Regions from separate parts of the Mesorhizobium sp. CA15 genome, predicted to be linked through region 2. Evidence: predicted binding sites of a transcription regulator. Region 2 holds the regulator's gene; the other holds the start of a gene.

Region 1 (3,728 bases), 210 kb from region 2:
GCACCAGCTGCCACATCAGCGGATCCTTGGCGCCGAGCAGCTGCGCGTGGCGCATGGCGCGGCGCATGATGCGGCGCAGCACATAGCCGCGCCCCTCGTTGGAAGGCAGCACGCCGTCGGCCACCAGGAAAGAGGACGAGCGCAGGTGGTCCGCGATGACGCGGAAGGATGCTGCATTCTCCTGGTTGTGGCCGTGCCCGAGCGCCGAGCACGTCGCGTCGATCAAATGCTTGAAAAGGTCGGTCTCGAAGACGCTTTCGGCGCTCTGCAGGATGGAGGCCATGCGCTCCAGGCCCATGCCGGTGTCGATCGAGGGACGCGGCAGGTCGATGCGCTCTTCCTTCGTCACCTGCTCATACTGCATGAACACCAGGTTCCAGAATTCCAGGAAACGGTCGCCGTCCTCTTCCGGGCTGCCGGGCGGGCCGCCCCAAATATGCTCGCCGCGGTCAATGAAGATTTCCGAACACGGCCCGCATGGGCCGGTGTCGCCCATCGCCCAGAAATTGTCGGAGGTCGGGATGCGGATGATGCGGTCGTCGGAGAAGCCGGCGATCTTCTTCCAATAACCCGCCGCCTCGTCGTCGGTGTGATAGACGGTGACCAAGAGCTTGTCTTTCGGCAGACCGAATTCCTTGGTGATCAGGTTCCAGGCAAGCTCGATCGCGCGCTCCTTGAAATAGTCGCCGAACGAGAAATTGCCGAGCATCTCGAAGAAGGTGAGATGGCGCGCCGTGTAGCCGACATTGTCGAGGTCGTTGTGCTTGCCGCCGGCGCGGACGCTCTTCTGCGCGGTCGCGGCGCGCGAATAAGGGCGCTTCTCCAGCCCGGTGAAGACGTTCTTGAACTGCACCATGCCGGCGTTGGTGAACATCAGCGTCGGATCGTTGCGCGGCACCAGCGGGCTGGAGGCGACGATCTCGTGGCCCTCCTTGCGGAAGTAGTCGAGGAATGTCGACCGGATGTCGTTCACGCCACTCATTGCATACTGCCTTTTTCGCAAGAACCGCCGGCCCGGCCGGCGGCAAATGGGCTTTGGTGTTTCAGAAGATAGATTGGCCTTTTAGCGATAGCTCTTGTGCCTGTCCAGAAACACGCAAAACAGGCGTGTCGCTCAAAACTGCGCAAGCGGTTTTGGGAAAACGACAGGCACAAGCATGGACCAAAGCGCATTGCCTGAATTCATTGCAGCGCTACGCGCTTTGGGCCGATCGGCGGACGAGCGGCGGCTCAGCCCCACCCCGCACAACGCAAAACCGCCGGCACGAAGGCCGGCGGTTCGGGTTACGCAATACAAGAACTCGATTACATAAGCATAAGGCGATAAACCAGGATTGTGGCCGAACTCCGGCTGAGCCAACCAACTATCCTCGGGCGCCTTTGGATCGCCCCGGAGCGCAAAATCCCAGGGTAAACGCACTTTACAGGGCGCCGGCTTCATCCTCGAAACCGTCGTCGCCGCCTTCGGAGCCGCCATTCTCGAGGAATTTCTCGGCGATCAGCCCGGCATTCTGGCGCAACGCAAGCTCGACCTCACGCGCCGTATCGGGATTGTCGCGCAGGAACAGCTTTGCGTTCTCGCGACCCTGGCCGAGGCGCTGGGAATTGTAGGAGAACCAGGCGCCCGACTTTTCGATGACGCCGGCCTTGACGCCGAGATCGATCAGCTCGCCGGTCTTCGACACGCCCTCGCCATACATGATGTCGAACTCAACCACCTTGAAGGGCGGGGCAAGCTTGTTCTTCACCACCTTGACGCGGGTCTGGTTGCCGACGACCTCGTCGCGGTCCTTGACCGAGCCGATGCGGCGGATGTCGAGGCGCACCGAGGCGTAGAATTTCAGCGCGTTGCCGCCGGTGGTCGTCTCGGGCGAGCCGAACATGACGCCGATCTTCATGCGGATCTGGTTGATGAAGATGACCATGGTGTTGGAACGCGAGATCGAGGCGGTCAGCTTGCGCAGCGCCTGGCTCATCAGGCGAGCCTGAAGACCGGGCAGCGAATCGCCCATCTCGCCTTCGATTTCAGCGCGCGGCGTCAGTGCCGCCACCGAGTCGACGACCAGCACGTCGATGGCGCCCGAACGCACCAGCGTGTCGCAGATCTCCAGCGCCTGCTCGCCGGTATCGGGCTGCGAAATCAAAAGGTTTTCGAGGTCGACGCCAAGCTTGCGGGCATAGACCGGATCGAGCGCGTGCTCGGCATCGACGAAGGCGCAGATACCGCCCTTCTTCTGGGCTTCCGCCACCGTGTGCAGCGCCAGCGTTGTCTTGCCCGAGCTTTCCGGCCCGTAGATCTCGATGATGCGGCCGCGCGGCAGGCCGCCGACGCCGAGCGCGATGTCGAGGCCGAGCGAGCCGGTCGGCACGGTTTCGATCTCGACCACCTGCTCGTTGGCGCCGAGCCGCATGATCGAGCCCTTGCCGAACGCGCGCTCGATTTGCGACAGCGCCGCGTCCAGAGCCTTTGATTTGTCCACTGCCTTATCCTCTACAAGCCGCAAAGAATTCTGAGCCATGATACATCACCCCTTGGTCGTCAATGAAGGCCGGACAATCCGTGATCCCTGCTTGTTTTGTACCTTTTCTGTTCTCATTTGGCAAGGGGCAACAAATATCTGAAAAATAATCAATATCTGGATTTGTTCTATTTTTGTCCCACCAGGGCTGGTGCGGAGTGCAACCACGGGTCCAGAAGAGATTTCGATACCCGGCCGTCCGAATCGCGACCCCGATTGCAGGGCGACGCGCAGAAACCTAGTGTGCGCGGCCGCACGATCAACGAAAGTCATCGACCCGAAATGTCGACATCCCCAACAATCCTGGCGCTTGGCGGCGCCCATATCGACCGGCGCGGCCAGGTCTCGGGCGTCTATGTGCCCGCGGCTTCGAATCCCGGCATCATGCGCGAGGACGTCGGCGGCGTGGTTTTCAACGCGCTGCGCAGCGTGGTGAAGCGCGGCGTGTCGGCCTCGCTGATCTCGGTGCGTGGCGGTGACGCTGCGGCGGACACAGTCGCCTCGGCGATCGACAACGCCGGGATAACCGACCTTTCGGTGGTGTTCCTCGACCGCACGACGCCGAGCTACACGGCGCTGATCGATGCCGAAGGCGAGTTGATCGTCGGGCTGGCCGACATGGCGCTCTACGACCTAGCCTTCCCCAAACAAATCAGGCGCGCCAAGGTGCGCGAGGCGATCGCCGCCGCCGACGCCATCCTGTGCGACGCCAACCTGCCGACGGCGGCGCTGGAGCGCCTGGTGGCGTTGGCCGGCGACCGGCCGGTCTTCGCCATCGCCGTCTCGCCGGCCAAGGTCGTTCGCCTGGCGCCGCTGCTCGACGATCTGTCGCTGCTCTTTATGAACCGTCGCGAAGCCGCCGCGCTGGTCGGCGCCGAGCCATCCGGCAAGGCCCTCGTCGACGCGCTCAGGCGGGCAGGCCTGGACACCGGCGTGGTCACGTCCGGCAGCGCTCCGGTGCTGGGCTTCGACGACACCGGAATCTTCGAGATCGACCCGCCCGCGCCGCGCAAGGTGGCCGATGTGACCGGCGCCGGCGACGCCTTGACCGGCGCAACCGTCGCCGCCTTGCTGCGCGGCCTGCCGCTACGCGCCGCGCTGCGCGAAGGCCTTGCCGCAGCGATGCTCGCCATAGAGAGCCCGCAGGCCGTACCGTCCTTCACGATCGCCACCTTCACGCAGGCGCTTGCCCTTGTGCCGGAGCCGCGG
Region 2 (3,728 bases):
TCAATAGACACCGTAGGCCGAATCCGCAAACAGCTTGGCCGCGCTTCGCTTCCTGCGTTGCGCCGAGGCATCGCCGTCGCCATGGAGATCGAGCTTGACCGTGGCGTGGGCTTCCTGCTGGTGCCGGTGTTCCTGGCAGCCGGCGTGATCTGTTACTTCTCGCTGAGCGCCGAGCCGGACCTCTACAGGCCGCTTGCGGCGGTCGCCCTGATGGCGGTCTGCGCGGCGGTCTCGCGTTCCCGGCACAGAACGCACCTTGTCTTCATGGCGGCGTTTTTCTGCGCCTTGGGCTTTCTTGCGGCCAAGGTGGAGACCTGGCGGATGGCGACCCCGATGCTGGGTTCCGAAATCCAGACACGGCTGACGGGCCGCCTCGTCACCGCCGAGGCGATGGCCAACGGCCGTGTCCGGCTCACCATAGATCTGATATCCACGGAGCGTCCGAAGCTGCGCTACGCGCCGGACCGCATCAGGCTGTCGGCGCGCAGGATCCCGTCCGACATGTCGGCCGGGTCGATGCTGACCGGCTATGCCAAGCTGCTGCCGCCGACAGGTCCTGTTCGGCCGGACAGCTACGACTTTTCCTTCGACAGCTATTTTGCCGGCATAGGCGCCAGCGGCTTTTTCCTGGGCGATCCGAAACTTGTCGCGCCGACCCCGAGTGCGCCAACGGAGGTGCCGTTTGGCGCGCGCGTGGCATCGGCCATAGAAAATGCTCGCGAGGGGATTGCCGACCACATCAGGAGCAGCATCGGCGGTTCCGAGGGCGAGATCGCGGCGGCGCTGATCGTCGGCGTTCGTGCTGGCATTCCGGAAGCCATCAACGAGTCGATGCGACGCACCGGCATCTACCACATCATTTCGATCTCCGGCCTGCATATGGCGCTGGTCGCCGGCACGATCATGGTGCTTTTGCGCGGCGCCTTCGCGCTGTTTCCGGACTTCTCGTCGCGCCGGCCGGTGAAGAAATATGCCGCTGGCATCGCGCTGGCGTCGATCGCCGCCTATCTCGTGATCTCCGGCATCGTGGTGGCGGCCGAGCGAAGCTTCATCATGCTTGGCGTGATGCTGGTCGCCGTGCTTTTCGACCGCGCGGCGCTGACCATGCGCAACCTGGCGATCTCTGCCATCGCCGTCATCCTGGTCTCGCCGCATGAAGTGGTCGGCCCGAGCTTCCAGATGTCCTTCGCCGCCACCGCCGCCCTGGTCGGCGCCTATGCCGGCTTTGCCGACTATCGCGCCGGCAAAACGACCGCGCCGCCGGCAAAGCGTTCGTTTCTCGGGTTCTTATCGCGAAAACTGGCGATTGGAGCGGGTGGCGCCGCCGTGACGTCGCTCATCGCGGGCAGCGCAACATTGTTGTTTGCCATCTGGCACTTCCAGCGGGTGTCGCCGCTCAGCCTGCTGGCCAATCTGGCGGTCATGCCGATCGTCTCATTGGTCGTCATGCCGTTCGCCGTGCTGAGCGCGCTGGCCATGCCCTTCGGCTTAGACGGTCCCTTCCTCTTTGTCATGGGCAAAGGCCTGACGGCGATGATCGCCATTTCGGCATGGATTTCCGAGCGCTCACCGGTCGACGCCGTGGGGCTGATCTCGATCCAGTCGGTGCTGCTGGCGACGGTCGCGCTGGTCATCGCGACCATGGCTACCACCTGGCTGAGGCTTGCCGCCGTTCCTTTCGCGCTCGCTGCGCTGCTGGCCATTCCGCATGTCCGCACACCGGACGTGCTTATCTCGGAGGATGCGCATCTGGTGGCGATGCCGATCGGCGGCGGCGAGCTTGCCGTCAATCGCGAACGCTCCAACGAGTTCACCACCGACAATTGGAAACGGGCGCTGAAAGCCGAGGAGATCGTGCCGCCGGAAAGGTTCGCCAAAGATGCGCTGGACATTGCCGATCCCGTCGACCTGCCGCCCGGCTCGCCCTTCTATTGCAGCGGCGATCTCTGCATCGGTCGGCATCCTTCCGGCGCGATCGTCGCGCTCGCCGAGACCCGCGACACCGCCCGGCCGGCCTGCGGCTTCGCCGACCTCATCGTCATCAACGACGCCACGGCCTATAACCCGTGCCGCGATCCGCGTGTGCTCGTCGTCACCAAGCGGCAGCTGGCGCGCGACGGCAGCGCCGCCGTTTTCTTCGATCCGCAATCGGCAACCGCGCGGCCAACCGTCCGCTACGCGGTCGTAGAACCATACCGACCCTGGCACGAGCAGCGGAAATACACGCGCGAGGCGAGGGGACTGGCGCCCTATAAGCAGCCGGAAAAACCAGCCGCCGCACCGGCCCAATAGATTGTCGTCCGGGCGAAGAAGGCCGGGCAGTTCTGCTCAGTAGCGGCGGATAAGTCCGACGAGCTTGCCCTGAACCTTGACCCGATCCGGTCCGAAGATCCGGGTCTCATAGGCCGGGTTGGCGGCCTCGAGCGCGATCGAGGCACCCTTGCGGCGGAAACGCTTAAGCGTCGCCTCCTCATCGTCGACCAGCGCCACCACGATCTCGCCCGGGCTTGCGGTGTTGGCATTGCGGATGATGACGGTGTCGCCGTCGAAGATGCCGGCCTCGATCATCGAGTCGCCCTTGACCTCCAACGCGTAATGCTCGCCGCCCATGATCATGTCCGGCGGCACCGAGATCGAATGCGTCTGGTGCTGGATGGCGTCAATCGGCACGCCGGCGGCGATGCGGCCCATCACCGGAATGGATACGGCCGCCGCGGCCTCGTCGTCGTTGCTTGGCGTCGGGGTGCGCGATGGCGTCGTCGGCTTGACCTGGCGACTGAGATTGCCTTGGCCGCCCTGGATGATGCTCGGCGAAAACTTCTTCGCGGCATTCAGGCCAGGCGCGATCGAGTCGGGTAGGCGCAGCACTTCCAGCGCGCGCGCCCGGTTCGGCAGCCGGCGAATGAAGCCACGTTCCTCCAGCGCAGTGATCAGCCGGTGGATGCCGGACTTGGAGGCAAGGTCGAGCGCCTCCTTCATCTCATCGAATGATGGAGGAATCCCGCTCTCCTTCAGGCGTTCATGGATGAACATCAGGAGTTCATGTTGTTTGCGCGTCAGCATCGGCGGCCCCCACGGGTTCTGAAACCAGAATCAGAAAAACAAACCCAGAACAAACACTATCTGTTCCAGTTGTGTTCCGCAACCGTTTAAAGTTTAGTGAATTTGTTAAGGCTGCCGAAACAATGTCGCATCCGGTGACGGCCGGCTGCCCCTCCTGGGGCAGCGGCATTGATTTCGCTCGATTTTGGAGTTCCCCTTACGCTGAAATACAACCCGCCACGATCACGAAGCCGTGGTTGGCTCTACCGTAAGCGCGTGGCACCGTGAACGAAACGAACCCAAAATGCCAACCTTGGCGAAGTTCCGATCCGCAGTCTTCGCCGTCTATGGACCAGCTAACATAGGACCAAAGGTTCTTGCCCTGTCGCCGACGGTGGTGAGAAAACCCCCTTGGCCAGATCGAAATGGAGGCGGCAGCACAATGAGGGGAATTCCTGATCTCGCCGAAGTCGAGGCGATGGATGCCGCGGATCCGCTGCGCGCCATGCGCGATCGCTTCGTCTTGCCGGAAGACGTCATATACCTCGACGGCAATTCGCTGGGCGCTGCTTCGGTAGACGCCTTCAGCGAGATCGAGACTGCCGCGAGGCAGGAATGGGCGCGGGATCTCATCCGCGCCTGGAACACCGCCGGCTGGTTCGATATGCCCATCGAGCTGGGTGACC

What was found. The regulator LexA, encoded in region 2, represses DNA repair genes until DNA is damaged. The targets are predictions, from matches to a motif close to TGTTCNNNNTGTGTTCNG.
Region 1: the regulator LexA is predicted to act here: its motif matches at 2,644-2,661, upstream of recA (recombinase RecA).

What each region holds. Positions count from the first base shown of each region.
Region 1 is NZ_JAIUHQ010000001.1:431,991-435,718, forward strand. Features, by position in the region: gene alaS (alanine--tRNA ligase) at 1-982, opposite strand, end outside; gene recA (recombinase RecA) at 1,422-2,519, opposite strand; gene LB515_RS02185 (carbohydrate kinase family protein) at 2,802-3,728, shown strand, end outside.
Region 2 is NZ_JAIUHQ010000001.1:222,193-225,920, reverse strand. Features, by position in the region: gene LB515_RS01145 (ComEC/Rec2 family competence protein) at 1-2,292, shown strand, start outside; gene lexA (transcriptional repressor LexA) at 2,329-3,063, opposite strand; gene kynU (kynureninase) at 3,485-3,728, shown strand, end outside.